Regions from separate parts of the Pseudovibrio sp. Ad26 genome, predicted to be linked through region 2. Evidence: predicted binding sites of a transcription regulator. Region 2 holds the regulator's gene; each other region holds the start of a gene.

Region 1 (10,634 bases), on a different contig from region 2:
TCCGCCATCTTCCCACTTTTGAAAACATGACTTCCAACTGGTTTTCATTCAACTTCCGTTGTTGTCTGGGTGACTTCAATGACAGGTCTTCTTCTGACTTGACGGCTTTAGATATTTTCACACCAATTTGTGATGCGGCTCCTCTTTCTGAGTGCCTAAATCACCCACATGGCTTCTTGGGGTGTCTTTGCTTGTCTCATAACAACTGAATGCAGAGGAATTGTATGAAGTCTCACAGGATTTATTGTTCTGGAGCTGCTTGGACAGGTAAAGCTTGTCAGCGAACGGGTGGGGGTGGAGTTCTGCAACTGCTGGAAACATCTTGCATGCTAATCTCATTTGGTATACGACCGCATACAACAAACTTGAGCCGGTTTGCCTGAGATGGTTTTGACATAGAGTTCAAGATACACCAAACATAAATCGTCTAACACAAATGCGTCGGAATAATCATGAGCTTGTACACTGACTACTTGAATGAGATTGACACTCGAAAAGCCCAAGGTTTGAACCCCAAGCCGATCGAAGATGGCGCACTTGTGAATGAGATCATTTCGCAGATTAAAGATCTCAAAAATGAACACAGAGACGGTTCTCTTAAGTTCTTTATTTATAACACTTTGCCAGGCACAACCAGTGCAGCTAGTGAAAAGGCGAAGTTTTTGAAAGAAATTATTCTTGGCGACTCTGTCGTTGAGGAGATTTCTCAGTCATTTTCTTTTGAGCTGCTGTCTCACATGAAGGGTGGTCCTTCTGTAGAGGTTCTTCTTGATCTGGCTCTTGGCGATGATGCAGCAATCGCAGCTCAGGCAGCGGACGTTCTGAAAACTCAGGTGTTCTTGTACGAAGCTGATACTGATCGTCTTGCAGCTGCGTTTAAAGCAGGTAATGCGATCGCAAAAGATATTCTGGAAAGCTACGCGAAGGCTGAGTTCTTCACCAAGCTTCCTGAAGTAGAAGAAGAAATCAAGGTCGTTACCTATATTGCTGGTGAAGGCGATATCTCCACCGACTTGCTTTCTCCTGGTAATCAGGCGCACTCTCGCTCAGATCGTGAGCTGCACGGCAAGTGCATGATCTCTGAAGAAGGTCAGGCGAAAATTCAGGAACTGCAGAAAGCTCATCCTGATGCACGCGTGATGCTGATTGCTGAGAAGGGCACCATGGGTGTTGGTTCCTCCCGCATGTCCGGCGTAAACAACGTTGCGCTGTGGACCGGTAAGCAGGCAAGCCCATACGTTCCTTTCGTGAACATTGCTCCGATTGTTGCTGGCACCAACGGTATTTCTCCGATTTTCCTGACCACTGTTGGTGTAACCGGTGGCATCGGCCTTGACCTGAAAAACTGGGTTAAAAAGCAAGATGCCAATGGCAACACCGTTCTGGATGACAATGGTGACCCTGTCCTTGAGCAGACCTATTCAGTTGAGACTGGCAAGGTGCTCACCATCAACTCCAAAACCAAAAAGCTTTATGATGGTGATAAAGAGCTGGTTGATGTTTCTTCCGCTTTCACGCCTCAAAAAGTTGAGTTTATGAAAGCAGGCGGCTCCTACGCTGTTGTGTTTGGTAAGAAGTTGCAGACGTTTGCATCCGAGACACTCGGCGTTGACCTGAAGTCCGCTTTCGCAGCATCCAAAGAAATCTCTCACGAAGGTCAGGGCCTGACTGCTGTTGAGAAGATCTTCAACCGCAATGCAGTTGGCACTACTCCGGGCGCAACTCTGCACGCAGGTTCCGATGTTCGCGTAAAGGTGAACATTGTTGGTTCTCAGGACACCACTGGTCTGATGACTTCTCAGGAGCTGGAGTCCATGGCGGCAACCGTCATTTCTCCAACTGTTGACGGTGCTTACCAGTCTGGCTGTCACACCGCTTCTGTTTGGGATTTGAAGGCGCAGGCCAATATTCCTAAACTCATGAAGTTCATGAACAAGTTTGGCCTGATCACTGCGCGCGATCCTAAAGGCGTCTATCACGCCATGACAGACGTGATCCACAAGGTGCTGAATGACATTACCGTGGATGACTGGGACATCACCATCGGTGGCGACAGTCACACTCGTATGTCCAAAGGCGTGGCATTCGGTGCAGACTCCGGTACCGTTGCTCTTGCTCTGGCAACTGGTGAAGCCACCATGCCGATTCCAGAGTCAGTAAAAGTGACCTTCAAAGGCACTATGGCTGATCACATGGACTTCCGCGATGTCGTACATGCAACACAGGCGCAGATGCTCAAACAGCATGGCGACAACGTGTTCCAGGGCCGCATCATCGAAGTGCACATCGGCACACTGCTGGCAGACCAGGCCTTCACATTCACTGACTGGACTGCAGAAATGAAGGCAAAAGCCTCCATCTGTATCTCCAACGATGAAACTCTGATCGGCTCTCTTGAGCTGGCCAAGAGCCGCATTCAGATCATGATCGACAAAGGCATGGACAATGATGCCAAGGTTCTGGCAGGTCTGATCGCGAAAGCGGATAAGCGTATTGCTGAGATCAAATCTGGTGAGAAGTCTGCTTTGACCCCGGATGACAATGCCAAGTACTTCGCTGAGGTTGTTGTTGATCTGGACCAGATCGTTGAGCCAATGATCGCTGACCCTGACGTGAACAACAATGACGTTTCCAAGCGTTACACCCACGACACCATCCGTCCTGTTTCCTACTACGGTGGTGACAAGAAGGTTGATCTGGGCTTTGTTGGCTCCTGCATGGTGCACAAAGGCGACATGAAGATTGTTGCTCAGATGCTCAAGAATCTTGAGAAAGACGGCGGTAAGGTCGAGTTCAATGCTCCGCTTGTTGTTGCAGCTCCCACTTACAACATTATTGATGAGCTGAAGGCAGAAGGCGACTGGGAGATCTTGCAGAAGTACTCCGGTTTCGAATTCGACGATCTGATGCCAAAAGCAAAAGCACGTACCGAATACGAAAACATTATGTACCTGGAGCGCCCTGGCTGTAACCTTTGCATGGGTAACCAGGAGAAGGCTGCTAAGGGTGATACCGTTCTGGCAACCTCTACCCGCCTGTTCCAGGGCCGTGTGGTAGAAGATTCCTCTGAGAAAAAGGGTGAATCCCTGCTGGCGTCCACTCCGGTTGTTGTTCTTTCCGCAATCCTCGGCAGAACTCCAAACATGGATGAATACAAAGCAGCAGTGGAAGGCATCGACCTCACCAAGTTCGCCCCACCACTCCAGAAGCCTGCTGCTGCGAAGTCAGTTCACTTCTAGGGTCTAATCGCAGGATAGCGGCCTTAGACCTAGCAGCTGGCAAACAGCACTAATTTCTATTCGAATGGGCGGTACCTAACAGTACTGCCCATTTGCTTTTTAAATGTCGATGCTTTCAGAAGTTAGGTGTTCAGCCCTACTGAACATTTAGAGTGCTTAGCGTTCAATCGTCGGTTTTGATTCCCTGAAAATCAGAGTTCTGACAGATTGGTTTGAAAGCCGGTTTCCTTTTCCTTCTGTCATAGAAACGTAATGTAATGCTCGTTTTGTCAGCTATGTGGGGGAGGTGGGGTGTGACGGTTTTTTGACGGGGTCGCTTTGTGAGTGAGCGTCATTTCGCTGTAACAATCGCGTGTGCCTAGTACGTTAAATTTTAACAGGTACCGGGGTTGAACTCTTGATCCAGTTTGAAAGCGTTAGAAAAGAATTTGGCGCGCATGTTGCTGTCAAAGGGGCGAGCTTCATTGTTGAGAAGCCTCAGATGATCGGCATTATTGGTCGTTCTGGTGCGGGTAAATCCACGTTGCTGCGGATGATCAACAGACTTACCCCGGCAACCGACGGGCGTGTCCTTGTTGATGGTGTTGATGTGCTTGCCTTGCAGGGGGCGTATAAGCGCCGCTGGCAGCGTGATTGCGCGATGATCTTTCAGCAGTTCAACCTGGTTCCTCGCCTTGATGTTTTAACCAACGTTATGTTGGGACGCCTGAATGCACACGGAACAGTTTCAAGCATGCTTAAGCTGTTCACTCGTGAAGAGCGGGTTCAGGCTCTGCTGAAACTTGAAAGACTTGGCATTGCTGAAACGGCTTTGAAAAGGGCGGAAAATCTTTCTGGTGGTCAGCAACAGCGTGTTGCGATTGCTCGTGCTCTTATGCAGGAACCGAAAATGCTTTTGGCAGATGAGCCGATTGCCTCGCTGGATCCGATGAACGCGCAGGTGGTGATGGACGCTCTTAAGGCGATCAACGCGGAAGATGGCCTGACAGTTATTTGTAATCTCCATACTCTTGATACTGCCCGTAATTACTGTGACCGCGTGATTGGCATGCGTGATGGTGAGATTGTTTTTGATGGGAAACCGGATGAGCTTTCGACCGCAGTAGCCCGTGAGATCTACGGTGCTGACGACAGTTTTGAGGAGGGGATGACCTCAACTTCTCTGGGTAGCGAAGGTGCAAAAATCGCTGCCCTGGAACTGGCGAAAGGCGATGCTTCGCCTGTTGTCTCTGCTGCTGAATAGCAGCGGGTTTAGATTTATATTCTGATATTGGAGTGCTCTGATGAAAATCATCGGTAAAGTCGCTGCAGCTCTTGCTGTTAGCACAACCCTTCTTGCTGCGCCTATGGCTCTGGCTGAAGAGAAAATCACTGAATTCCGCATTGGTATTCTTGGTGGTGAGAATGAGGCGGATCGTCTTCGTTCCAACCAGTGTCTGGTTGACCGTTTTGAAAAGCTGCTGGGTGTTCCGGTCAAGCTTTTCCCGGCAGCTGATTATGCTGGCACCATTGAAGGCCTGAAGGGTGGGAACCTGGATTATGCCGAGCTTGGCGCTTCCGGTTACTCTGCTGTTTACCTGTCAGCTCCTGGTGCTGTTGAGCCAGTGCTGACCACCAAGCAGACAGATGGCGCAACAGGCTATTATTCTGTTTTGGTTGCTCGTGCAGATTCTGGCATTGAAACGCTGGAAGACATGAAGGGCAAGCGCATGGGCTTTGCTGACCCTAACTCCACCTCCGGTTATCTGGTTCCTTCTGTTGCGTTTGACGATATGGGCCTGAACCTGAAAGAGTACTTTGCCTCTACGCAGTTTTCTGGTGGACACGAGCAGAACGTTCTTGCTGTTTTGAATGGCGATGTTGACGGCGGCGTCACCTGGGCATCTGGTGTTGGCGAATGGGAAGAGGGCTACACCTCTGGTAATCTGCGTAAGATGGTAGATAAAGGCATGGTTGATATGTCTGATCTGGTTCAGGTCTGGCAGTCTCCGCTGATCCCGAACGGTCCGCTTGTTGTACGTAAGTCGCTTCCATCCGACGTAAAGCAGAAGGTTGTTGCCTCGTTGAAGTCTATGGTGACTGATAACACCGAGTGCTTCTACTCCGCACAGGGTGGTGAGTACGCTGACTTTGTGGAAGTGAACCACGATTTTTACAAGACCATTGTTGAAGCGCGTCGCCGTAAGATCGAAGCAAAAAAAGCTAACTAATTCTCAGAGTAGTAAAGGGGCGCGGATCTGACCGCGCCCTTTCTTTATGGGGGCCGTGGTGGCTCTCATCATTTCCCTGTTTGGAGGATGTTGAAGTGGCCGCTCATCTGGCGCTTGCCGAAGCTTCCCGTCTGGCCGAGATTTCTCAGGCCTATGAGCGTGTTGCCCGGCGCCGAACGCTATATACTCTTTCTCTGCTCGGCCTTTGTGTCCTGAGCATCTTCGGTGGCTTGTTTGTTGCGGACCAAGCAAATTCTGGTGGCTTTTGGACCGGCTTGGGTAAATTCTTTGATTATCCGGCTGAGTTGTTCATTGGTGCTTATGAGGAAGGGCTGGTTGGGCTCTTCGCACTTGTTCTTCAATATCTTCCGTACTTAATCGAGACCGTCAACATCGCCTTGGTCTCAACTCTTCTGGCATTCTTTCTGGGTGGGGCGCTGAGTTTTGTTGCGAGCCGTAACTTGGTGAGCAATCGGCTTGCCGTTGCTGCGATGCGCCGGGTGATGGATATTTTTCGCGCGTTTCCAGAGATTGTGATTGCGCTGTTGCTGGTTCTGATTTTTGGGCCAAGTCCGGTTGCTGCTGTGATTGCGGTGACAACGCATACAATTGGTGCACTCGCCAAACAGTTTTCTGAGGTGAATGAGAACTGTGACCTGAAGGCTGCTGAAGGCATTCGCAGTGTAGGTGGCAACTGGTTGGAGCAAATTCGCTTTGGCATTCTGCCTCAGGTGCTTCCGAACTTTTTGTCTTACACGCTGCTTCGGCTGGAAGTGAACGTGCGGGCCTCTGCGATCCTTGGGTTTGTCGGAGCTGGTGGTCTTGGTGCCGAGTTGAAGATGGTTGTCGACTGGAACTATGGAGCTGACATTCTTGTCATCATTTTCATGCTGGTTCTTTCAATCACGTCCATCGATTACCTCAGTGGCTGGATGCGACAAATACTTATTGGTCAGACGGGGCAAGTTTGATGGAGCGTTCTAAGACAGATATTAGTGCCTTGCGTGGGACGTCGCATCATGAAGAGCAACGGTTGGACGAGCAGTATCCCGGTGTTCTCGGGCTGGATTTGAAAAAGCGCTTGCTTGGGCCGGTGCTGTCGCTGTTGGTTGTTGTTTATTTGGGTCTCTGCTTTTTCGCGTTTGATGTTCCGGGCGTGATGGAGAAGGCCCGTGGGGACATGGCTCAACTGTTTGCACTGGATGCTTATGCCCACAAGGTGCATGCAAAGTATCAGTTCAAGAAGGCTGATCAGGGATTTGTTGTTAGCCTGGAGGGCAACAGACGGGCTATATATAAAGAGCAGCCAGATTGGATTGAGCAATCACGTGGGCAATCCTCCATTCTGCTCGGTGAAGATGGGGTGCTTCATTTTGCAGATGATGTGGTGACTTACACTCATCCAAAGTTTGGTGAGCCTTTTACATTCAAAGTTGGAGATGGGGTTCCGCAGTTTATTGGTGGAGCGGAGGCTGACTGGCTGAAGGTCTCGAAAACCCAGGTTAATGCGCGGCCCTCTTTATATACACGTATCTGGCTGACAAAGAGCAAAGTTGAGGTGCATCGCTATTTCGTTGGGTGGGAGAACTTCTGGTTTGACTTTGACAGCAAGCTGAACGGGCTGAGTGCTGGTCAGCTGATATCCCTGGCGTTCTCTTCGGAAAGACTGGATCCTGATGTTTCCAACCTGCGCTTTATGTTCAATGAGTTTTGGATGAACAGTGAGTGGCAGCATGGGGAGGTTTATTTCGCATTGCTGCAAACTCTCATCATGGCCGTGGTCGGTACCTTGATTGCGGGTATTCTAGCATTGCCGCTTGCGTTTGCTGCTGCTGCGAATGTTAATCCGGTGAGGTTGGCGCGAACAGGCGTGCGCCGGTTCTTCGATTTCCTACGCGGGGTCGATATGCTTATCTGGTCGCTCATCTTTATACGGGCGTTCGGACTTGGGCCGCTCTCCGGGATTTTTGCGATCTTCTTCACCGATACGGGTACTTTCGGCAAGTTGTTCTCTGAGGCGATTGAGAATGCAGATAAGAAACAGGCGGAAGGCGTGCAAGCAACGGGAGCTTCTCCGGTTCAGAAATACCGGTTCGGGCTGTTTCCGCAAATCCTACCTCTCTTTATATCCCAGATGCTTTATTATCTGGAGAGCAATACACGCAGTGCCACCGTGATTGGAGCATTGGGAGCAGGGGGAATAGGCCTAAAGCTTATAGAGACTATGCGAACCAGACAGGATTGGGAGAACACTCTCTACCTGATCTTTCTGATTATTGTAGTGGTGATGATGATGGATCAACTCTCAGGATGGTTACGTCGCAAACTCATTGAAGGCCAAGCCTAGGACAAAACACTCAGTTTTATGGAGGAGGGCGGTCACTCAAGTGGCTGCCCTCTTTGTTTTTGGTAGGTAGTCAGTTGTCCTTTGCGTGAAAAATGCTCGCTGAGGTGGATTTGTCCACATCGTATAGACTGCAAAAGTTAATGCGTTTTAGGCCGATAAATCGCAGTGGCCCTATGTGAATTTAGCTAACTTATTGATTTACATGTGTTTTTATGTGTTGTGTGGAGTCTATGTATTTAATATCAAAATTATTGATGTATTATGATTTGTTGCTTGTGTTGATGTATGCTTGCAGTCAGTTGCAGCTCACTTGGAAGGAAAAAGCTATGAGATAGTAGGTTTTTGACTGAATAAGTGACGATTTATGTTTGTTTTTCTTAAGTTATACCGGTCCGGTCTCAACACCTCTCCAGTAACTCGGAACATAACAATAAATTATGGGTTTAATCTTCGCTTTTGCTTTGAAATGGTTTGTTTCTAGTGCGTGTTGCCGTTCTTGGTTTGGCTTATCTCCCCTAAATTCCCTGTGTTATTTGTGCCACATCGTATTTCGATGACTTTCAAACTTCATTTGAATTATTGATTAAAAACTAAAGATCACAAATATTGATGTTGTGAACAGCGCGGGGCGCACTTACCGGTGCCCGCTGAATAAAGTGATGTTTCAAACATTGCTTTGATCAGGATGCGCAAGTGGGGAGCCAGAGTGGTCAGGGATCGACATGTGGTCGAGCTGCTCTGGTTTTAAAGAAAGTTAGAATTATGAATTTCAAGGCTATCGCAATCGCAGCAGCTGCTGCTGCCGCTGCAACTTCCGTTCAGGCTGCTGATCTTCCAGCTGACATCGCACCAGTAGATTACGTACGCATCAACGATGCATACGGTGCAGGTTTCTTCGTACTGCCAGGCACTGAAACTGCAATCAAAATCGGCGGTCGTATCCGTGTTGAAGCACGCTTCACTGACCTGCTGGACGATGAAGATTACAGCAGAGAAGACAACAACCACAACTTCCGTTCCCGTGCGAACCTGCGTATTGATACCCGTACACAGTCTGAGCTGGGTCTGATCCGTACATATATGGATTTCCAGTACACTTCTAACTCCGACTCACGTGATGCTGCAGGTGTTAAACTGGACAAGGGTTATGTTCAGATTGGTGGCTTCACTTTCGGTCTTGCAACTTCTGCATTCGATCTTTGGACTGGCGAACTGGCTTCCAACCTGTTTGACCGCCACCTGGCTGATGACACCGTATGGCAGGCATCCTACACCCACGCATTGGGTAACGGCCTGACGATTGCTGCGTCTATTGAAGACAACGCTGACCGTGAGCAGGGTGTATTCGTTGGTCCTGCTGCCGACCTGAATACGGCAGGTAACACCCTTCCTTCCTTCGTCGCGAAAGTTCTGCTGAACCAGGGTTGGGGCTATGCTGGTCTTTCTGGTGCCGTAACTAAAGTTGACGCTTCAGGTAATCGTAATTCCTCTGAGGTTGGATACGCTGTTGCAGGTGCTGTTGGCTTCAATCTTGACATGATTGCTCCTGGTGACGTGATCAACTTCCAGGCTGCTTATGCAGACGGTGCTATGGCTTATGTTGGAGCTGAAGGCGATATTGCAGACGCAGTCCTTAACACTGATGGTGATATTGAAACCAACAAAGCTTGGTCTGTTGCTGGTGGTTACATGCACAACTGGACAAGCGAGTTGTCTTCCGGTGTTGAAGCTTCTTACTTGGACGTAGAGTCCGGCGAAGAAACAATCTTGGCTGACTTTAACGAAGTTGTTGTTGCCGGAACTATGGAATACCGTCCTGTTTCTGGTCTGCTGTTCTCTGCTGGTGCTGGCTGGAAGCAGAAAGACGAAGATCGTTCTTCAAAGGAAGACGCTGCTGTCTTGAACTTCCGCGTACAGCGTTCTTTCTAAGGCTGACTTAAGCCTTAGACCTTCATTGGACTTTCAATAATCCAGATTTTCCAATGACTCTCATTCCCGGTGGTGTCCAAAACCACCGGGTTCCTCTGTTTGAGGCTATGTGCATGTGGGTACTCTTGCCTATTTCTATTTTGAATTTGCATATTAAATTTTAGTCGGCATTTTAATCCCCAGTGCGTGGGTTTTTGCATGCGTTCAGGGTGATTATGTTTTTTAAGCAATTGAATATACTGATCTAGACGTATCGGTTCTGCATTTAATATTTATATTTCAACGGGTTAATAAAAATTAGAATGCCTATGATCTGTGGCGTCTGAGTTGAGTGTTTCGAGCATCCATAAAAGCCGTTGTGTCAAAAAAAACACACTACTTTGACGTGGTGATGTTTCTCCCCTCCCAAACTACTAGGTTGATATTGCGATCTTCCATCTCGTCGGGCATCAATATGTCCATCGACGCGGTCGAGCCGATTGATTGCTTTGCCAAATTATGGTGAGCCTTTCTGGTTCTCGTGTCGCAGGGAAAAGAGGAAATGTGAGCTGCTCCAAACAGGTCACGCCAGTTTCTTCTTTCTATTGAGAGACATTGGAAGGTCAGGATTATGAACGTTAAAACTCTTGCACTCGCTGCAGCAGCTGCTGCAGCTGCAACTTCTGCACAGGCTGCAGATCTGCCACTCGCTGCTGAGCCAGTAAACTACGTAAAAGCATGTGACGCATTCGGCGCTGGTTACTTCCAGCTGCCAGGCAAAGACACCTGCATCAAACTCGGCGGTCGTATCCGCGCGCAGTACGTTTCCCACGACCTAAATGAAGGCCTTGGCGATAACTTCGACCGCAATGACGATGGTAAGGCTGATCTCGATAACGATGATGAAGTAAAGAAAAACAACTACAGCTC
Region 2 (10,634 bases):
GAAGCCGAATTCGAAACCCATCTGGACACACAAGGCAAATTACAGGCAGAACCGGGCCACTACCGCAAATCTGTCCGTGCCAAACGGACTGTCGAGGCTTAAGAGGCCAGTCAACGACCGTCTTATGGAAGCATGGCTTTCGAGTTCAATGGCACACGCCCGAAGGATCCTTGGCTCATAATTTTCAGCAATTCAGGACGCACAGGCGGATTGTTGGCAAACAACCGGCGCAACATGTCGATGCCCTCATTATTGCCCTGCATCTGCATGGCTTCTGCCGCGCCAAGAACGTTCTCAGCATCGTTTTCCAACTCAGCCCGCTTCTGGAAGGCCTGGAGGGCGAGGTCCGGAACCTCCATGTGAAGCGCGATGCGGGCAAGGTTCAACAACCCATCACTGTCATCAGGGTAGGCAGCGGTGAACTCAGCAAAGCCATTGAGCGCTGCGGTGAAATCTTCCATGTCCAGACAAGCCGCAGCCCGCTCAAACATAGCCCCTTTGTGTTGCGGGTTGAATTCCAGCGTCTTCTCGAAATTCTCAAGGGCCTGCAAATTATTGCCCGCTCGACGACGCACAAGGCCAAGGTTGTACCAGAGGCTTGGATTGGTCTCGTCCTCTTCCAGCATGAGAAGAATGTAGGTCTCCGCTTCCGCCCAATCCTCCCGCGCAATAGCAGCTTCCAGCTTTTCGAGAATCTCTTCCATCGTTCGCCCTTTGTTACGCCCCACAAAAGCGGTCCCATCACAGAAGCCGCAACCCGCTCGCAAGACCTATTTAAAGGCGCAGGCCATTTAAATACAATTACCAAAGGTAAGAGAGGGGAGACACTTCACTTCAATTGAGCCCTAAACGCTAAACATGATAGTTGCATGACGTCTGCACTACCGCAAAAGAAGGTTTGCCGATTAATTATTATTCCTCAGCTTCTCTTCTGCTTGATTTGTTAAACCTGCTAAATATATAACCGCAGCAACTCGTCGATATGATCTAAGTGGATGAAAATCGTTTGCCCACAGGCGCAAGCCCTCCAAGATCCTTGGTTTCGCTACGTCTTTGGATGTCTCCCTGTTGGGGAAACTGAAAAAATGAAGTGCCGTCGTCGCGAGAATGTCATGCTGGTCCTGTTAAATTCTTGGCCAGTCTTGAAAGAAAAACAACGTAAACGCACAGCGGCGTTTAGAGAGTGGCACGTATGTCCCTGGATACCGACAAGGAAGAAAAGCACGTAAAGCAGGAGCCGTTGAGATTGGGTCTCAACCGGCGGGCGGTTTATCGCAAACCCGTTGATGTGCGCTGGATTCTTCTGGCATCTGCCGGCATTTTCGCTCTCTTCTCCATAGCTTTTGACGTACCCGTCTGGGCCTCGTTCTTCGCCTACGCTCTCATTTTTGTTCTGGTCATCGGCGGCGGCATGAAAAGCCGCACCAAGGTCAAAGCACCAAGCGGTGTCAGCCGCAAGGAAGCCAGCGAGATTGTTGACCGCGGCATGAAGTCTGCCGTCAACGCCCTGCCAGACCCGTGCTTCGTCGTCGATTATCGTGGCACCACTCAATACGTGAACCTCGCCGCACAGCGGCGCTTCGGCACCATTGCAGTTGGCGATCCTCTATCCTTCCGCATCCGCGCGCCATCGCTGCTGGAAGCGCTGGACCGTGTCTCCAATGGCGGCTCTACAGAAGTCATCGACTGGACCGAGAAGGTGCCGATGGAACTCTGGCTGGAAGCGCACATCGCGCCGCTCTGGTCCGTCTCCAGCGGAAACCTCGCCGTCCCACGCGGACGTCCGGGCCTCATTCTCGTTGTCATTCGCGACCTGACCGAAGCCCGCCGCTTAGAGCGGATGCGGGCTGACTTTGTCGCCAACGCCTCCCATGAGCTGCGCACCCCGCTGGCATCTCTGACAGGCTTCATTGAAACTCTGCAGGGCCCAGCCAAGGGCGACCCGAAGGCACAGGACCAGTTTCTCGGTATTATGCTGGATCAGGCAGAGCGCATGCGCCGTCTTATCGACGACCTGCTGTCCCTGTCCCGTATTGAAATGAAGGTGCACGTGCAGCCGGAAACCCTCGTGGATCTCAGCCTGATCATGCGTCATTCCGTAGAGACTTTGCTCCCGGTCGCGAAAGAATCGGGTGTTGAGGTGAATGTGAATGTGCCTGAGGAACCTGCCGAGATTCGCGGTGAGAAGGACGAACTCGTTCAGGTCTTCAGCAATCTCATCGAAAACGCGCTGAAATACGGCTCCAGCGGGGGGCGAGTCGATGTCACTTGCCGTCTGGACCCCGATTCTACTGAGACACCGCACTGGATTGCAGAGGTCCGCGACTTCGGTCCGGGCATTGATCCTGAGCACCTGCCGCGGTTAACCGAGCGTTTCTATCGGGTTGACGTTGTCACCTCCCGTCAGATGAAGGGAACAGGCCTTGGTCTGGCCATCGTAAAACACATTCTGACAAGGCACAGAGCTCGCCTGGAAATTGAGAGCAAACCGGATGAAGGTGCTTGCTTCCGTGTGTTCATACCCGGCGCTGTTATTTATGATGAAAATGATATCGATTAAAATAACATAATAAATTCAAATACTTGCAATGTCATAAAACTGATACGCAACGTTCATATAACCATCACAGCCAAACGCTAGGTTACAGCCAGCTCGCAGCCGGGGCGCTGTGAGGTGAACGTAGTTAAACAGTTTAGAGCGCGTTCCGTTTGATTGGTTTCAATCAAATGAAAAGAATTCGCTCAAGCAAAGATGAGAGCACGTTGTGTGAATATTATGAACGCAACGCGCTCTTAAACCAAGACTCCCAGGAGACTTCAGGTGAAAATCAAGGCATTCGCAAGCGTTGCAGCGCTCGCTCTCGCAGGTACCATTGCTGCTGGTTCCGCACAGGCTCGTGACCAGATCCAGATCGTTGGTTCTTCCACTGTTTTCCCATTTGCGACAGCAGTTGCTGAGCAGTTTGGTCAGAAGACAAACTTCAAAACACCAGTTGTTGAATCCACTGGTTCAGGCGGCGGCATCAAGCTCTTCTGTGACGGCGTTGGCGAAAACACTCCTGACATCACCAATGCTTCCCGCCGCATGAAGGGCAAGGAGCTGGTGAAGTGTAACGAGGCTGGCGTAACTCCAGTAGAAGTTACCGTTGGTTTCGACGGCATCGTTCTTGCGAACTCCAAGGCTGGCACTCAGCTGGACCTGACACTGGCTCAGATCTTCCTCGCTCTTGCGAAAGAAGTTCCGGTCGACGGCAAACTGGTTGCAAACCCATACCAGACTTGGTCCGACATCGATCCTTCCCTTCCTAACTCGAAGATCGAAGTGCTTGGCCCTCCACCAACATCCGGTACCCGTGATGCATTTGCCGAGCTGGCAATGCAGGGCGGCTGTAAAATGGTGCCAGGTGCTGCTGACCTCGGTCTGAAGAAAAAAGCGTGTCACGAAGTCCGTGAAGATGGCGCGTATATCGAAGCTGGTGAGAACGACAACCTGATCGTTCAGAAGCTTGATGCGAACCCGAATGCACTCGGCATCTTCGGTTTCTCCTTCCTTGATCAGAACGCTGACAAGATCCAGGGCGCAAACATCGCAGGCGTTGCACCAACATTTGATGCAATTGCTGCAGGCGACTACCCAGTGTCCCGCTCTTTGTACTTCTACATCAAGAAAGAGCACGTTGGCGTAATCCCAGGTATCGCTGAATACCTTGGTGAGTTCACCAATGAAGACACTTGGGGTGACGAAGGTTACCTGGCTGACAAAGGTCTGATCCCGATGCCAGCAGCTGACCGTGCAGCAGTTTCCAAATCTGCATCAGCGCTGACACCACTTGCATTCTAATTGCAAACGCTAAGAGGGCGGTCAGCATGTCCAGCTGACCGCTTTCCTGCATCCTCCAAAAATTAAAGCCAGATAAGGCGAAACAACAAATGTTCTGGACTTACGCTGCCCTTCTTCTACTGGTCTTCGTAACCGCGAATGTCTACGGGCGTTTCCGGGCGATGCAGGTTGCTGGTCATCAGCTCTCTGCACTGCATTCCCGTCCAAGCTACCATGGTGGATACCTGGCCATTCTGGCCGCTCTTCCAGCATTTGTCCTTTTGATTGCATGGGCAGTCGTTGAGCCGCGCTTGCTTGATACAATGGTGATCAGCGCAAAGGCCGAGATTGTCGAAGGGCTGTCCAAAGCAGAACTTCAGGCATTTCTGCGGGACGCGCGCGCCATCGCATTCGGCGGCATTGTGGCCTTCTCAGATGCTGGCAAAGAGCAGGCGGCAGAAGTGTTCAGCTCGCTCGCGCAAACATCCTTCTTTTTAAAAACAACACTGATCATCGCCCTGGTTGCTGGTGGTCTGTGGTACGGCAATCGCACCATCACACCGGCAATGCGAGCCCGTCATTTTGTAGAGCGCACCGTCATGGGATTGCTGATCCTTTGTTCCGCTGTCGCGATCTTCACAACCATCGGCATCGTTCTCTCGCTTATCTTTGAAAGCTTGATGTTCTTCCGCCAGATCCCAATTCTGGATTTCGTCTTCGGCACTCATTGGAGCCCGCAAAGCGCCTTTGAAGGGGCAGGGGCCGAGCACGGCGAAGCCAATACAGAAATCTTCGGTGCAATCCCGCTTTTGGTTGGCACCATGCTGATCACAGCAATTGCTATTTTCGTGGCCGCACCTGTTGGTCTGCTCTCCGCAATTTACCTCTCCGATTATGCAAGCACGCCGGTGCGCGCCATTGCAAAGCCGGTTCTGGAAATTCTGGCTGGTATTCCAACCGTGGTCTACGGCTTCTTCGCGGCGCTGACTGTGGCACCCTTTATCCGTGGCTGGGGCGAAAGCATCGGCCTGTCAGTCAGTTCAGAATCTGCACTGGCCGCTGGCCTTGTCATGGGCATTATGATCATTCCGTTCGTCTCCTCCCTTTCTGACGACGTGATCAACGCTGTGCCACAGTCACTGCGCGATGGCTCTGCCGGTCTTGGCGCAACCAAGTCGGAAACAATCCGCCGGGTTGTTCTGCCAGCCGCTCTTCCGGGCATCGTGTCCGCTCTGATCCTCGCCATCTCCCGCGCCATTGGTGAAACCATGATCGTGGTGATGGCTGCAGGGCTTGCCGCAAACATAACGGTAAACCCGCTGGAAGCTGTAACAACCGTGACCGTGCAAATCGTCACCTTGCTGGTCGGTGACCAGGAATTCGACAGCGCGAAAACACTCGCAGCATTTGCGCTCGGTCTTCTCCTCTTCTGCATCACACTTGCTCTGAACATCTTCGCTCTGCGCGTCGTGAAGAAATATAGGGAACAGTATGATTGATATCGCTCAGGACACTGCCGGTTCTGCCATTGGCGGGCGTGTCAAAGGCATTCCTTCCGGCGTCCATACGACAGACGAAGCTCGCAAGCGCCTGAAAAAGCGCTACAGCATGGAAGCGCGTTTCAAAGCCTACGGCATGGGTGCCATCGCACTGGCCGCAACATTTCTGGTTCTGCTGCTCTTCACAATTGTCGGCTCAGGCTTGCCAGCCTTCACTTACAACTACGTAAGCGTGCCGCTCAATCTAAGCGCGGAAAAAGTCGATCCGGCCAACCCGGCTGGCGCAAGCTACAATAAAATCATTCGCGACGGTCTGAAGGCAGAGCTGCCATTCGCATCTGACCGTAAAAACCGCCGTGTGCTCTACTCTCTTGTGTCCTCCGGTGCCAATGTCACGTTGCAAAAGCAAGCAATAGCCGATCCATCCATGCTGGGTGGGACTGGTCCGGTTGCGATCCCGCTCTCCGACTTTGCTGACCTTTATGTCAAAGGCTTGGTCACGAAGAAAACCGAGATCGCCACCTCAAGCGCAGCAACGGTTTCTGGCACGGAAGGTCAGGTGACCATTACCGCGGAGAAACCTGAGTTTGACCAGATCCTTGCAGCGTTGAAGATCTATTATGATCGTGAAATCGAGTTGCTGACAGGCAAAATCGAAGCGCGTGGTCGTTCACAAATCAGCGTAAATACGAAGATCTCAGGCTTAGAGACCCGCTTGGCCAATGAGAAAGATCCTCTCGTTGCTCAGCGACTGACCTCTGAGGTTGAAGGCAACAAAGCCGCTCTGGTCAAGATTATCAGTGCGCTGGAAAAGCAAAAAGCTGAACTGGTTACTCTGCAGGGCCATCTTGCCAACATTGGGACTGGCGGCACACTCAACGCCAACATGCCAAGTTTCTTTGTCGAGGTGAACGGCGGAACCATTAAAGCGGAGAAGGTGACACCAACCAGCGTCACCGGAACAGCCTTTATTCCGCTGTCTACGGATGCTGCCGTGCCTGCTGGCCAGTGGGGTATTGAAGAGCTGGAAACACCAGAATCTTTCCGCAAGTTTTCAGATAAAGAGATCGCCTATACTGACTATCTGGTCTCCAAAGGCACTGTTGCAAACGAGTGGAACTCCATCTTCTTCAAGTCCGGTGCAAGTCGTGAGCCGGAGATGGCAGGCATCTGGGGCGCAGCCGTTGGCTCCTTCTGGACCATGCTCGTCACTCTGTCTCTCTCGTTCCCAATTGGTGTGTCTGCCGCGATTTATCTGGAAGAGTTCGCACCAAAGAACCGCTGGACACACCTGATTGAGGTGAACATCAACAACCTGGCAGCCGTGCCATCGATCGTCTTCGGTCTGCTTGGTCTGGCAGTGTTCCTCAACGTCTTCGGATTGCCGCGATCCGCGCCGGTTGTCGGCGGTATGGTGCTGGCGCTCATGACCCTGCCGACCATCATCATCGCCTCCCGCGCAGCGCTTCAGGCAGTGCCGCCAAGCATCCGCGAAGCCGCGCTCGGCGTCGGAGCCTCCCGCTTGCAGGCCGTGTTCCATCATGTGCTGCCACTGGCAATGCCGGGCATCCTGACCGGAACCATCATCGGTATGGCGCAGGCACTGGGTGAGACCGCACCGCTTCTCATGATCGGCATGGTGGCCTTCATTGTAGACATCCCGGCAAGTCCGGTTGATCCCTCTACTGTGCTGCCCGTGCAGATCTTCATGTGGGCAGACTTCCCGGAGCCTGCCTTCCAGCAGAAAACCTCTGCCGCGATCATGGTGCTGCTCGGCTTCCTGATCTCGATGAATGCAATCGCAATCGTCCTTCGTAAACGTTTTGAGCGCCGCTGGTGATTTGAAAGGCAAGATCATGGCATTGGAAATGACCACAGACACCGAGAGTGCAATGGATACAACAATGAGCGCCCCTCCAGCCGTTTCAGCTGAAGGCGAAACACTCAAGATGCGTGGCCGCGATGTAAAAGTGTTTTACGGCGACAAGCAGGCCCTTCATGGTGTTGATCTGGATGTCCGCAAAAATCAGGTGACCGCGCTGATCGGCCCGTCCGGTTGCGGCAAGTCCACCTTCCTGCGCTGCCTGAACCGCATGAACGACACCATCGATATCTGCCGCGTGCAAGGAGACATTCTCCTGGACAATGACGATGTCTACGACCCGCGCATTGATGTGGTGGAACTGCGGGCCCGTGTTGGCATGGTGTTCCAGAAGCCCAACCCGTTCCCGAAATCAATCTTCGAGAACGTGGCCTACGGCCCACGCATCCACGGTCTGGCACAAGGCAAGTCAGATCTGGAAGATATCGTCGCAAGTTCCCTGCAGCGTGCAGGTTTGTTTGAAGAAGTGAAAGACCGTCTGGACGAGCCAGGCACAGGCCTTTCCGGTGGTCAGCAGCAGCGCTTGTGCATCGCGCGCGCAATCGCTGTGTCTCCGGAAGTGATCCTGATGGATGAGCCATGTTCTGCGCTCGACCCGATTGCCACCGCGAAAGTGGAAGAGCTGATGGACGAACTGCGCCAGAACTACACCATCGTCATCGTAACCCATTCCATGCAGCAGGCCGCACGTGTATCCCAGCGCACCGCGTTCTTCCATCTGGGTAATCTGGTGGAAGAGGGGCTGACCAACGACATCTTCACCAACCCAAAAGACCAGCGCACGCAGGATTACATCACAGGCCGTTTTGGTTAAAAATAAAAGAGCGGTACTCTAAGGAGATATCCGATGAAAGATCATATTGTCTCTTCATTCAATGAAGAGCTGAAAGAACTGGCCGGACGTGTCGTTGAAATGGGCGGACTGGCAGAAACCCTTGTTCATGACGCTGTCACCGCACTGCTGAGACAGGACCGTGAGCTGGCAACACGTACCATCGCTGCCGATCAACGTCTGGACAACATGCAGGCCGAGTTGGAAGAGCTGTGCATCTCCGTGATCGCACGCCGCCAGCCAATGGCAAGCGATCTGCGCGACATCATCGCCGCCATGCGCATCTCCAACGATCTGGAGCGCGTCGGTGACATGGCCAAGAACATCGGCAAGCGGACACTGGCCATTGAATCCGAATTCAACAACAAGCAGCTCGCTGTGGGTGTTGAGCACATGTCTGATCTGGCACTTGAACAGCTCAAAGCCGTTCTGGATGCCTACACCTCTGGCGATCTTGAGGTTGTCCAGCGGGTGCATGTCCGCGATGACGAAGTGGATGCGCTTTACACCAGCCTGTTCCGTCAGCTGCTCACCTACATGATGGAAGACCCGCGCTCCATCACCATGTGCGCGCACTTGTTGTTCTGCGCAAAGAATATTGAGCGCATCGGTGATCATGCAACCAATATCGCAGAAAACATCTACTACATGATCTCCGGAAGCCACCTTCCAACAGATCGTCCAAAGACGGACGAGCTGGCGCAGACTACAACCGTGTAGAGTGTGTTCACTTATAACGAGCAGAATACACGCAATTGCTTTATAAGAGAAGGTGCAAAGAGAGCACTTTAATATGCCTAAGATACTGATTGTAGAAGACGAAGAACCGCTAAGCCTGCTGCTGCGCTATAACCTTGAAGCAGAGGGCTACACCGTTGACGTGTGCGCAAGAGGAGATGAGGCGGAAGTCCTGTTGCAGGAAAGCCAGCCAGACCTGCTGTTGCTGGACTGGATGCTTCCGGGCCTCTCCGGCATTGAGCTTTGCCGTCGTTTGCGGGCACGCTCAGAAACCGAGCGCATGCCGATTATCATGCTCACAGCGCGCGGCGAAGAATCCGAGCGCATCCGCGGTCTGGCAACCGGGGCCGACGATTACGTCGTCAAACCGTTCTCCGTTCCGGAACTTATGGCCCGTGTTCGTGCGATCTTCCGCCGTGCATTGCCAGAAGTTGTTTCCACAATGCTCAAGTCTGGCGACATCGAGCTCGACCGCGAAACCCACCGCGTGCGCAGAACAGGCCGCGAAATCCACCTCGGCCCCACAGAATACCGCCTGCTGGAGTTCCTCATGAGCGCACCGGGCCGCGTTTACTCCCGTGAACAGCTGCTGGATGGTGTCTGGGGCCATGATGTTTACGTAGATGAACGCACCGTGGACGTCCACGTAGGCCGCCTGCGCAAAGCCATCAACAAAGGCCGCATGAAAGACCCGATCCGCACCGTCCGCGGCGCCGGATACGCTTTTAACGACCAGTTCGCTGTTGGGTAAGTGTTTAAGGCACAAAAGGAAATCTAAAACCGCCCAAGGGCGGTTTTCTCATATCTACAGGTCACCGACATTAGCAGCTGGCAACCCCCAAAACAGCAAAAAGCCGGGCTTCGGACCCGGCTCAATACGTTGCTTTTTCAGCTCAGATTAGCTTGCGCGGCGGTTGCGGCGGTCGCTGACGGGCTGATAGGCAATGCTGCGGTGATGCGCACAATAAGGTGTGCCTGCATCTGACTGGCGCCCACAGAAATAGAAGTCGTCAGAACTCGGATCACCAATCGGCCACTTACAGGTGCGCTCATTCAATGTCAGGATGGAGGCGCGTTCTGAAACCGGAATAAAGAGATCGGAGGTTGGGACTGGAGAAATTTCTGGTTGGATAGCTTCAATCGGTTCAACTTTAAGGGCGTTGGCGCCTGCTATTGTTGGCTGAATCTGTCGGGGACTTGGAGAAGGCGCAACAGCTGCAATCGCTTCAGCCACTGTTGGTTTGGTTGAAGTGACAACCCTTGCCGTTGGGGTAGGCACCTTTCTCGTTTTGGTTGCGCCGCCTCCCGACTTAGCGCGACCTGAAAGACCAAGGCGATGAACCTTACCAATCACCGCATTACGGGTCACATTGCCAAGTTCCCCCGCGATTTGACTGGCGCTTAACCCGTCTGCCCAAAGTTTGGTTAGTAACTCTACACGTTCTGCTGTCCAGCTCATTAAAGGGCCCCGTCTTCCTTCAGTGGCGCGCAAAACAGCATTCGCTCAGTTCGGACGCATCCGAAAGTGCCGCTTACCTGAGCGTGTGTGCTTGCAGCGTTCAGTAACTACGAGATGGTGTATAACTCTTAACACACAGTACTATATGGGCGTTGATACGAGCAACAACCTCAAAGAATTGAGGTGGGGAAGACTCTGGTTTTCCCCAGAATTGCCGTACTACTACTTACCTATAACAGCCGTGTTGTGGTGGGAGAAGATTATCAATCTAAAGAATAGGAGCTGTTTGTTAAACCAAGTTCCACCGCATTCTTTCCAACACAAAGTAAGAGCTGCTAGCGTTACCCCGTTGATATTTAATACATATATTTACCACTGAAAAACAACTAGTAAAAAACACTAGT
Region 3 (10,634 bases), on a different contig from region 2:
CCCATCTGGCTGCAGGCGTACGGAATAACCCAGCTGAACTTCACCACCCAGCTTTTCCGCCCAATCATCACGGTCGGATGGCACGCTCAGGTCCAGATACGGCTCCTGCATATGCGCAGCAGACATCGCACGCGCAGCTTCTTCGCCATAAACCTCACACCAACGGGCGAACATCCAATCAGGAGCATTCAGCTTCGCAGTATCCTGCTCTGCGATGATTGCCGCACCTTCCCGCGTTGCACGGCGCAAAACAGCGTTGACGAGGTTTTTGTACGGCTTGGCACGTGCATCACGACCTGCAAGCGTCACTGCAAGGGAAACTGCTGCATGATCCGGCACGGACATAAAGAACAACTGCGCCATGGCAACATGAAGAATATCCAGAACGCGACCAGTCTTCTCAGGAATAGGACGGTCAAGGAAGCGATCAATCACGTCCTGAATCTGACCACGGCGGCGCAGCGCAGTGCCAATAATTGCCCGCACAAGCGCCCGATCGTTCGGCTCAAGGCGCTTATAACCTGGATGACCATTGTTCAGATCAAGCTCGCCATCCAGTGGCATACGCTTGCTCAAAACTTTACCAATCAGATCAGTGGCAGCCTTACGAGCCGCATAGCCGGGATCTTTAAAGGTACCCTCTACGCTTTCCGTTTCAGAAGCTCTGTCATTGTCTCTTGGAGTCTTCGGTGCTCCAGAACGCTTTCTCCCCTTGAACTTGGAGTTTCTGTCCTGAGAGGATGTATTCTTACGCTCTGCGCTCATCGTTGATCCATGTATTCCAGAATGTGTCGCCAGACCTTCGGCGCCATCTATTCTTTTAAAGATGCATTCTTGTGTGAAGAGCCTCACTCAGAGGCCAACCGGTTTCATCAGGTTCCACTAGAGTTTCGGCGGATTACTGCCAGTTGTAACCAAAGGAGAACTGTCAAATCCTGCTCGGCTAACCACAGAACCTTTAATATTGCAAAGACAATTTGGGAAGCGCGAATAGTTATTCAGGTAAACACGGTACAATCAACAAAGCAAATGCGAGAGTCGTCTCGCATTCGCAGATTTCCCTTGCTTTTAGCCCCATGGCCCTTTGGGCTTCCGCGGCTCATCACGGCTGGGTTGGTCGTTCCCACCACGCTGACCTGATTGGCGGGATGCTCCCCAAGGGCCGCTTGGGCGACGTGTTTCACGCTGCGGCTTAGCTTGCGACGTCTCACGCACACTAAAATGACCACCACCAGAACTACGCGTTTCAGTAAAGCCAGCTTCAGAAGCCATCTGACGAAGCGCTGCGATCCGGTTATCTGTGTTCGGATGTGTCGAGAACAGGTTGTCCATATTCTGACCGGAAAGCGGATTGATGATGAACATATGCGCAGTTGCAGGGTTATGTTCTGCGTCTTCGTTCACAACCCGGGCTGCACCGCCTGCAATCTTATGCAAAGCGGAAGCAAGCCACAGCGGGTTACCACAAATCTGCGCACCCATACGGTCAGCTGCATATTCACGTGTTCTGGAAATCGCCATCTGAACCAAAGCTGCCGCCATTGGTGCAAGGATCATCATCAGGATAGACCCAATCAGACCAAGCGGATTATTGCGGTTTCCGCCAAAGAAAAGCGCAAAGTTCGCCAGCATGGAGATCGCACCAGCGATCGTCGCAGTGATTGTCATGATCAGCGTGTCACGGTTTTTCACGTGCGCCAACTCGTGCGCCATCACACCCGCAACTTCTTCTTTGGAAAGAGAGTTCAGAAGACCAGTCGTCGCTGCAACCGCTGCATTTTCAGGGTTTCGGCCAGTCGCAAACGCATTGGGCTGCGGGTTGTTGATCACATAAACCTTCGGCATCGGCAACTCAGCACGCGCTGCCATGGTACGAACCATGCCATAAAGCTCCGGGGCCTGACGTTCATCCACTTCCTGCGCATGGTGCATGGACAGAACCATGCGATCCGAATTCCAGTAGGAGAAGATGTTCATGCCGCCAGCGATCAGCAGAGCAATCAGCATGCCGGTTTGGCCGCCAAGCATGAAGCCAATACCCATAAACAAAGCGGTCATCGCCGCAAGCAGCATACCGGTCCGTACATAGTTCATGGTTTCAATGCTCCAATCTGTTCTCTTAGTTCACCAATTCCGCTGGTCATCCATCAATGAACACAGTGCCCATTGCAAAACACAGGCTCTCGCGCCTATATCTAAGGCTACGCGATCATTGTGAAACTACCACTACCAGCTTAAGTGGTAGCTCCAAATGGCAAACGCAAGCTTACAACAGTGATAAGCAGCATCAGCCAACGGGGATTGAAATGGAAAAAGACAACAAATCAGCCGTCGAAAACTTTAAAACACAAGAAGTCGATACGACGGAGCAGATTGAAGAAGCGCCGAAAAAACGCCGGTTTGAAGACCTGCCCCCAGCTGCCCAACGTGCTTTAAAAGAAGCTGAAGAGCGCCGCACAGAGATCGACGCAGCCCAGAAAGAAATGCCGAAAGAGCTCAATGGCCGCGGTGGATTGGATCCTGCCCGCTACAGCGATTGGGAAGTCAAAGGCATTACCAGCGATTTCTAAAACACGTTCCCAAATGGTGGTTCCGGCTTTCTGATAGGACTAAGCACGGAGCCAGCCTTCTAAAAAATCCTAAACCATCGGACGATTGCAAACAGTCCCACGCCGAAAATGATCAGAAGTCCGCTGACAATACTAAACGCAACCGGGTCATGACTTCCCGGGATGCCGCCGACATTAATGCCCAGCAGCCCAGTCACAAAACTAAGCGGCAGAAATACCACGGCAATGGCCGCCATCATCAGCATATAGCGGTTGGTGTTCTCTGATCGTTTAAACATGATCTGGTCGTGAACTATTTCTGCGCGTTCACGGATAGCATCCATCTCCTCGGCAATTCGAAGGGCTCGGTCACCCGCTTCACGAACGCGGCGTTTGTTGATCCGATTGACCCATTCAAACTTCTCAATTTCAAAATTCCTCAAGATATCCAGATGCGCCAACATGCTGCGCCTGACAATGGTTGCCAACCGACGAACCTGCGCGAGTTCGCTTTCCCAAGGATGATCTCCTGTCTCCAGCACCACATCTTCAAGATGATCGATCCTGTCCTGAAGCACCTCAACCATTTCTTCAGCACGTTCCGCAATCGCCAGCACCAATCGAGCCCAGAATTCTGCCGTACTTTCCGGTGGCACACGGGCCTTGAACCCCTCAACCAAACTTTGAAAAACATCCAGTGGATCGTGCCAGATGCAGATCATCCGCTTAGCATCCACCCAGATCTGGGCACATTCCATGTCGCCGCTTTCCTGTTTCGGCAACTCATTGAAAACGTTGATGGCAATAAACGCCCCTTTTGTACGCACATGACAATGCGGACGCACCTCTCGGGCCAGAAGACCATCAATATCGTTGTGTTCCAGCCCAATTTCTTCAAGAAACTCGCGGTTCTGAGCGGCAACCCGCTGCAAATAAGCCCAATAAAATTCGTCGGGCTCCAGCTCATAGTCACGTAACTGTTCTAACGTGAGTCTGCGCATGCCTTTTGACTTGGAAAAAACAATGACAAATGAGGAATCCAAATGAATATGGCTCGCCTCAATGTTTTCTGTGGTTTGTGCCATTTCGACAAATCCCGGCCCAAGTTCGATCCTAACTCAGCACACACATCAAAACCCACATTTCTAAAAATCAGATGACAAACCCCAGAAGAAACACCTATTCAGCTTAGCGCACAGTAAATTGGTTAACAGCCAATTTACCAAAAAACACTAGAGTTTTGGTGCTCCGAGCATTTGTTGTAAATCAATCCTGCGAGAATTCTTGTGTCCACGAAAGAAATTGAGAAAAAATCTAGCGGAGGAAACCCGTTTCAGCGGCTGAATCAGCAGCTCGCTGGAATCGAACCGGGTCTTGATCCAATTGTCATGACAATCGGTGAACCGCGTCATGAACCTCCAAGCTACGTCATTGAAGTGCTTGAAGAAAATCAGAACGGTTTCCGCAAGTATCCTGCAATTCGTGGTACAGATGAATTCCGTGCAGCTGTTGGCAAATGGGTTAAAAACCGTTTTCAACTCTCTGATGCCTTCGATCCGGACAAAAGCGTTATTCCGCTCAACGGCTCTCGCGAAGGACTTGTCTTTGGCTGTGTTTGCGCTCGCGACTATCTGAAGAAAAACGGCAAACCGGCTGTTATTCTGCCGAACCCGTTTTACCAATCCTACGGTGCTGGCGCTCATATTGCGGGCGCTGACGAAATTCTTTTGCCAGAACCAGCCGACGGAATTTTGCCTGATCTGGATGCTATCGATCCAGCTTTGCTCGACCGCACCGTCGCATTCTATTTCGCGTCCCCCGCCAACCCACAAGGCACCGTTGCGCCTATGGAATATTGGCAAAAGCTCATCAAACTGGCACGCAAACACAACTTTCTGCTCTTCGCTGATGAGTGCTATTCTGAGATCTATCGCGACACGCCTCCAACAGGCATTTTGGAGGCTGCAGAAGCTCTTGATGGCACGCTGAAAAATGTTGTGACGTTCAATTCACTGTCCAAGCGCTCCAACCTCCCAGGCGCACGCTGTGGCTTTGCTGCCGGAGATCCAGAGTTCATCCAATTCTTCGCCGATTTCCGCAATGTTGCAGCGCCTCAGGTTCCAATGCCTGTGCAGGCGCTCGCTGTTCGCGCGTTCGGTGACGAAGGGCACGTGCTCGAAAACCGCCGCCTCTATAACGAAAAGTACGATGCCGCAGAGGAAATGCTATCTCCTCTATTTGGCTCAGTACGTAAAGATGGCGGCTTTTTCCTCTGGCTGGATGTTTCCCGCTGGGGTTCTGGAACACAGATCGCTGAAAAGCTATGGCGCGAAGTGGGCGTGAAGTCCCTCCCAGGAGCTTACATCGCCTCGGATATGCCGGACGGTTCCAACCCCGGTGATAAATACATCCGCCTCGCCCTCGTTGAATCTTTGGAAGTCAGCAAGGAAGCTTTCCGAAGAATTTTGGACTCTCTGGAGTAATTGAATGCGTCAGGCTGCTGCAATGCAACGACCAAAAGCAAACTCTGTTTCACTGGCTGATACAGAGAGCCCGATCAAGCGCTTTATCAAAAGCAACATAATCGTCATTGGTGGCGCGGTGATCCTCGTCATCGGTCTCTGTGTGGCGGCAGCCCTCGCAACATGGTCAACGGATGACCCAAGCTTGAATCACGCAACCAATGCGGAGATTCATAACGCTCTGGGTCAAACAGGAGCCATTGTTGCAGACGTTCTGATGCAGACAATCGGGCTGGCAACAGCCGTATTTCTGGTGCCCATCTTCCTCTGGGGATGGCGCCTGTCTCTCAAATACACATCCGGCGTCACCCGCAAACGCTTCCTGACATGGCTTGTCGGAACCGTGCTATTCGCAGGTGGTCTGGCGGCCATTCCAATTCCCTCAAGCTGGCCACTGCCAACAGGACTTGGTGGCTTCCTCGGCGACTGGATTTTCTCCGTTCCAACCGCAATCCTGCCAGAGCTCTCAACCGGCATGAGAACCCTGACCGGTGCTGTCGGCCTTGGTCTGCCTTCAATTGTGCTATTAGCTTACGCTGCTGGTCTCATCGGCAAAGACCCAACCCCGGCAGAGTTCAACGAAGACGAAGCCGTTGAAGATGAATACACTCCTCACGAAGCGTTGCCGTTTACGGAAGATTCTGAGGAAGACTATGACGGCGAAAATAACCGCTACTACGCAATTATTGGCGCACTAAGCCACTGGAAGCTCATGGCAACCAGCGCGATCCAGCGCACGGTCTTCAAGCGTAAGCTGGTCACTGAGCAAAATTGGCAGGAAGAAGATTATGCAACAGCTCCGCATGATCCAAACCAACCTCAGCAGCCTGAATACTACGAAGAAGAACAGCAAGACCAACAGGCAGATCAGCAGTGGGAAGAGCACGGAGCTGATGAAGACGAGCCCGCTGAAAAAGACAACCTAGTCTCTCGTTTAAGACGCAAAGTAGCATCCAAACTCATGTCTGTCGAAGACGATGGCCTCAGCGATTATTATCAGCAGGAAGATCAGGCTGAGCGGTCAGATGTGCAGTTTGACCCGCAACACGACAACACCCAACATTATGCCGCACCAAACGAGCACTATCCTGAAGAACAGTGGGAGCCCGTTCCCGCAGGCGAACCCGTTTATGATGAACAGGGATATGAGCTCGCACCAGAAGAATACCATGAGGGCGAAGACCTCCATCTGGGTCCTCAGCCAGATGCACCGATCGGCATTGCAAGTCCTGATGAGCAAGAACCACCAATGCAGGCGGCTCCTCAACAACAACCGCCACGCCCTGCTCCGGGGCGCTCTGTACCGCGCCCGTTTGCTCAGGAAAAGAGATCTACTGCAATTATCAAACAGCCACCGTTTGAATTGCCAAGCATTGAACTGCTCGCTGAGCCTCAAGCCGACGGCAAACAGCGCCTGAGTAAAGACGCACTTGAGCAAAACGCCCGTATTCTGGAAGGTGTACTGGGTGACTTTGGCGTCCGAGGTGAAATCATCGCAGTTCGTCCGGGACCTGTTGTAACCCTTTACGAACTGGAGCCAGCTCCAGGCATCAAATCTTCCCGCGTCATCGGTCTGGCAGACGACATCGCCCGCTCCATGAGCGCGATCTCTGCACGTGTGGCCGTTATTCCGGGTAAAAACGCCATCGGTATCGAACTGCCGAACGCGAAGCGCGAGACCGTATACCTTCGCGAGCTTCTGGACTCTGAGGACTTTGACGCGTCCAAAGCCAAGCTGGCTATGGCACTCGGCAAAACCATTAATGGTGAAGCCGTCATCGCCGACCTTGCCCGCATGCCTCACTTGCTCGTCGCAGGTACCACTGGCTCCGGTAAGTCCGTTTCTGTAAACACCATGATCCTCTCCTTGCTCTACAGGCTCACCCCTGAGCAGTGCAAGATGATCATGATCGATCCAAAGATGCTGGAACTGTCCATTTATGACGGCATTCCGCACCTTCTCACCCCTGTTGTGACCGATCCGAACAAGGCCGTCGTGGCTTTGAAATGGACCGTTCGAGAGATGGAAGATCGCTACAAGAAAATGTCCAAGATGGGCGTGCGCAATATCGACGGGTACAACACCCGTATTGAGCAGGCCATGAAGAAGGGCGAAAGCTTCACCCGCACGGTTCAGACCGGCTTTGACAAAAACACTGGCGAGCCAATCTTCGAAGAAGAAGAACTGCCAATGGAGAAAATGCCGTATATCGTCGTAGTTGTCGATGAAATGGCTGATCTCATGATGGTAGCAGGTAAGGACATCGAAGGCGCAATCCAGCGTCTGGCACAGATGGCCCGTGCTGCCGGTATCCACTTGATCATGGCAACCCAGCGCCCATCCGTGGACGTCATCACCGGTACTATTAAAGCCAACTTCCCAACCCGTATCTCGTTCCAGGTGACGTCCAAAATCGACAGTCGCACAATCCTTGGCGAAATGGGTGCAGAACAACTGCTTGGTATGGGTGACATGCTTTACATGGCTGCTGGCGGTAGAACCCAACGTGTTCACGGTCCATTCGTCGCTGATGATGAAGTGGAAGACATCGTTTCACACCTCAAAGAGCAAGGAACACCAACCTACCTTTCAGACGTGACTGAAGATAGCGAGGGTGAAGGTGGCTACGATGCACTGACGCAAGGCTCTGGCAACGCAACCAACGACCTGTTCGATCAGGCCGTTGCAATCGTCGCCAGAGACCGCAAAGCATCAACCTCCTACATTCAGCGCCGCCTCTCAATTGGCTACAACCGCGCTGCCTCTCTCATCGAGCGCATGGAACAAGAGGGCATGATCAGCCCAGCGAACCATGCCGGTAAGCGAGAAATCCTGCTCCCAGAAAACGGCGAGCAGTTCTGATACTTATCTTGCAGCAGTCTGCCTGTAGCCAATCACGGGTAGACTGCTGTAAAACACTCCCGAAAAGTTGATCAGTCTTTTCGGAGATCTCTAGGCGATTTTATGGAATTTGAGGCATATGCCCCATCTTCGCCTTATGGTAACGATAGCCTTTCAGAATGAGGGTTCACAAATAACCGCAAGCTGGATTTAGAGAAGAGTTAATCAACTCGCCTTACGGTTGTTCTACGAGTTTTGACAGCGGAGTTATATTTATGATTGCATCTCAGGCGATCTCTTTTGGTAGGATTGGCAAAAGCCTCGCAATTGCAGCAGCGCTTTTTATTGGTTCTGTCCCACTAACTGCGGAACACTCCGCCGCTCAAACAGCCCAGCAGGCACAGCCGGTCGCGCTGACTAACGTGCAAGCCATTGACGCCGTTAGCAAGTATTTCAATTCCGTCCGCAACATGCACGGCAAGTTCGTGCAATTTGGCCCAACTGGTGGACGTGTTGAAGGGCAGTTCTTCATCAGCCGTCCGGGCAAAGTCCGCTTCTACTACAACAAGCCTTCTACACTCGACATCATTGCTGACGGCAGCATGGTTTCAGTGAAGGACCGTAAGTTGCAGACACAGGACATCTGGCCGCTTTCCCAGACACCTCTGCGCTTCCTGCTGGCTGATAAAATCGACCTTAAGACAGACGCCAATGTAACCAACGTGGTTGTTGAGCCAGATCTCATCACAATTGCGATCGACGACAAAACCCGTTTCACATCTGGCCGCCTGACGCTGATTTTCGACGCAAGAAACTACAAGCTCAAGCAATGGACCGTACGCGACGCACAGGGTTACGACACTTCTGTTGCAATCTATGACGTGACTGAAAACGGCGCGACTAATCCGGATTTGTTCAAGATCGATTACATTGCGAACTCCCGTCAAAGACGCGGTAACAACTAAAGCGTTGCTACAAAAACTGATGTATGAAGAGGAGTGCTTCGGCGCTCCTTTTTTATTAGCTTGAGAATTTGAATGCAGTTTATCCCTGTTTCGCCTGACCTCCCGAACCTTCCTCTTGCCCCACGCTTGCTCGCCGAGTTGTGTCAGGAGAAAGGCATCAAACTCGCCCTCGACAGCGAGTTCTTCTATTTCGGTTACATAGAAACAGGCAGCGGCATGCGTTTCCCCATCAAGGGCGGAGCCTTCGCACTTAACAGTTATGCCGCTGGAGAAGCCGCACGGGACAAAGACTTTTGCGGTCGCCTCTTGCAAGATGCCGGTCTACCAACCCCAGACTTCAAGCTCATTCATTCAGACAAAGCCATCAGGCAACTCAGCACCGCCAACCCGCATGTCGCCAAAAGCCTGAACACGCTTACAGAAGCAGGCGATATCGCCCAGTCACTCGGCTATCCGGTTTTCATCAAACCCAATGAAGGTACCCAAGGCGTCGGTGTTCAAAAGATCTCCGAGGAGGCGGAACTCAACGCCCACCTGACAAACGCTTTACGATCCAACGATCGCATGCTGGTTCAGGAAGCTGTCTCAGGCCGCGACTATCGCGTGATTGTGCTTGATGGAACCATTCTGGCAATCATAGAACGGCGCCCTCTCTCCCTTATCGGAAACGGCTCTCACCCTATCGCAGAACTCTTGGCTAACAAGATCAAAACCCTCACCACCAGAAGCGGTGGCTACAAGATTGAAAGTAACGATCCCCGCATCCTTAAAGCCATTCAGGCAGCAGGCTACGATCTGACGTCCGTGCTACCCGATGGAGAATTCCTTCAGCTTCTTTCCAACGCCAACCTTTCAACGGGCGGAGAAGCCGTCGACGTAACCGACCTCGCCTCTCACCGCTTCAAAAACCTGGCCGTGGAAGCTGCGCGTGTGTGTGGCCTACGCTATGCAGGCGTAGACATCCTTTGTGATGATCTCAGCAAAAACGATGCATCCGCTAATGTTCTGGAGCTGAATGCGGGTCCTGGCCTCACCAACTTCTGGCAAGCTTCCCCAAACCATCATCATCGCGTTAGAGCTATTTATCGGGGTGTTTTAGAAGCCATTCTACAACAATCCACTTGATTGTAATGTTATACTATTACAATAATATCAGCATACCTCCACCCATCAGGAACCAGAAGTATGCTGTTGAGCGAAACGCCGACCAAAGATCAGGCACGCAAACGCCCCTCAAGGGAAGATGCTGAAGCCGCTGTAAAAACCTTGATCGAATGGTCAGGAGATGATCCGGAGCGCGAAGGGTTGATTGACACGCCAGCCCGAGTTGCCCGCGCCTACGAGGATTTCTTTGCAGGTTATGAGACAGACCCCAAGCAACTGCTCACCCAAACCTTTGAAGAAACCGACGGCTACAATGACTTGATCATCCTGCGCAACATGCGTCTGGAATCTCATTGCGAACACCACATCGTCCCTATCATCGGCAAAGCCCATGTTGCCTATTTGCCTGCTGGCCGCGTTGTCGGCATCAGCAAGCTTGCTCGCGTTGTGGAGACGTATTCTAAACGGTTGCAGATACAGGAAACCCTCACCGCTCAGATTGGTGATGCAATTTGGCAAGCGCTTGAGCCACGCGGGGTCGCAGTCATCATTGAAGCAGCCCACATGTGTATGACCACAAGAGGCATTCGTAAGCCGGGCGTTTCAATGGTTACACGGTATTTCGAAGGGGACTTTAAAACCGACACCACGT

Evidence for each region. The regulator PhoB, encoded in region 2, activates phosphate uptake and scavenging genes when phosphate is short. The targets are predictions, from matches to a motif close to TGTCATNNANCTGTCAT.
Region 1: the regulator PhoB is predicted to act here: its motif matches at 3,477-3,493, upstream of phnC (phosphonate ABC transporter ATP-binding protein).
Region 3: the regulator PhoB is predicted to act here: its motif matches at 3,695-3,711, upstream of PsAD26_RS00860 (CorA family divalent cation transporter).

What each region holds. Positions count from the first base shown of each region.
Region 1 covers NZ_LMCE01000088.1:334,742-345,375, reverse strand. Annotated here, with positions in the region: gene PsAD26_RS18770 (bifunctional aconitate hydratase 2/2-methylisocitrate dehydratase) at 453-3,239, shown strand; gene phnC (phosphonate ABC transporter ATP-binding protein) at 3,637-4,482, shown strand; gene phnD (phosphonate ABC transporter substrate-binding protein) at 4,523-5,449, shown strand; gene phnE (phosphonate ABC transporter, permease protein PhnE) at 5,545-6,420, shown strand; gene phnE (phosphonate ABC transporter, permease protein PhnE) at 6,420-7,796, shown strand; gene PsAD26_RS18745 (porin) at 8,559-9,725, shown strand; gene PsAD26_RS18740 (porin) at 10,336-10,634, shown strand, end outside.
Region 2 covers NZ_LMCE01000047.1:354,490-365,123, forward strand. Annotated here, with positions in the region: gene PsAD26_RS08085 (hypothetical protein) at 1-102, shown strand, start outside; gene PsAD26_RS08090 (tetratricopeptide repeat protein) at 123-704, opposite strand; gene PsAD26_RS08095 (ATP-binding protein) at 1,193-2,560, shown strand; gene PsAD26_RS08100 (PstS family phosphate ABC transporter substrate-binding protein) at 2,822-3,841, shown strand; gene pstC (phosphate ABC transporter permease subunit PstC) at 3,931-5,319, shown strand; gene pstA (phosphate ABC transporter permease PstA) at 5,312-7,159, shown strand; gene pstB (phosphate ABC transporter ATP-binding protein PstB) at 7,212-8,015, shown strand; gene phoU (phosphate signaling complex protein PhoU) at 8,049-8,753, shown strand; gene phoB (phosphate regulon transcriptional regulator PhoB) at 8,827-9,522, shown strand; gene PsAD26_RS08130 (GcrA family cell cycle regulator) at 9,670-10,230, opposite strand.
Region 3 covers NZ_LMCE01000004.1:8,650-19,283, forward strand. Annotated here, with positions in the region: gene rsmB (16S rRNA (cytosine(967)-C(5))-methyltransferase RsmB) at 1-765, opposite strand, end outside; gene htpX (zinc metalloprotease HtpX) at 1,069-2,094, opposite strand; gene PsAD26_RS00855 (DUF1674 domain-containing protein) at 2,307-2,570, shown strand; gene PsAD26_RS00860 (CorA family divalent cation transporter) at 2,630-3,634, opposite strand; gene PsAD26_RS00865 (aminotransferase class I/II-fold pyridoxal phosphate-dependent enzyme) at 3,836-5,032, shown strand; gene PsAD26_RS00870 (DNA translocase FtsK) at 5,037-7,934, shown strand; gene PsAD26_RS00875 (outer-membrane lipoprotein carrier protein LolA) at 8,189-8,878, shown strand; gene PsAD26_RS00880 (cyanophycin synthetase) at 8,951-10,003, shown strand; gene folE (GTP cyclohydrolase I FolE) at 10,064-10,634, shown strand, end outside.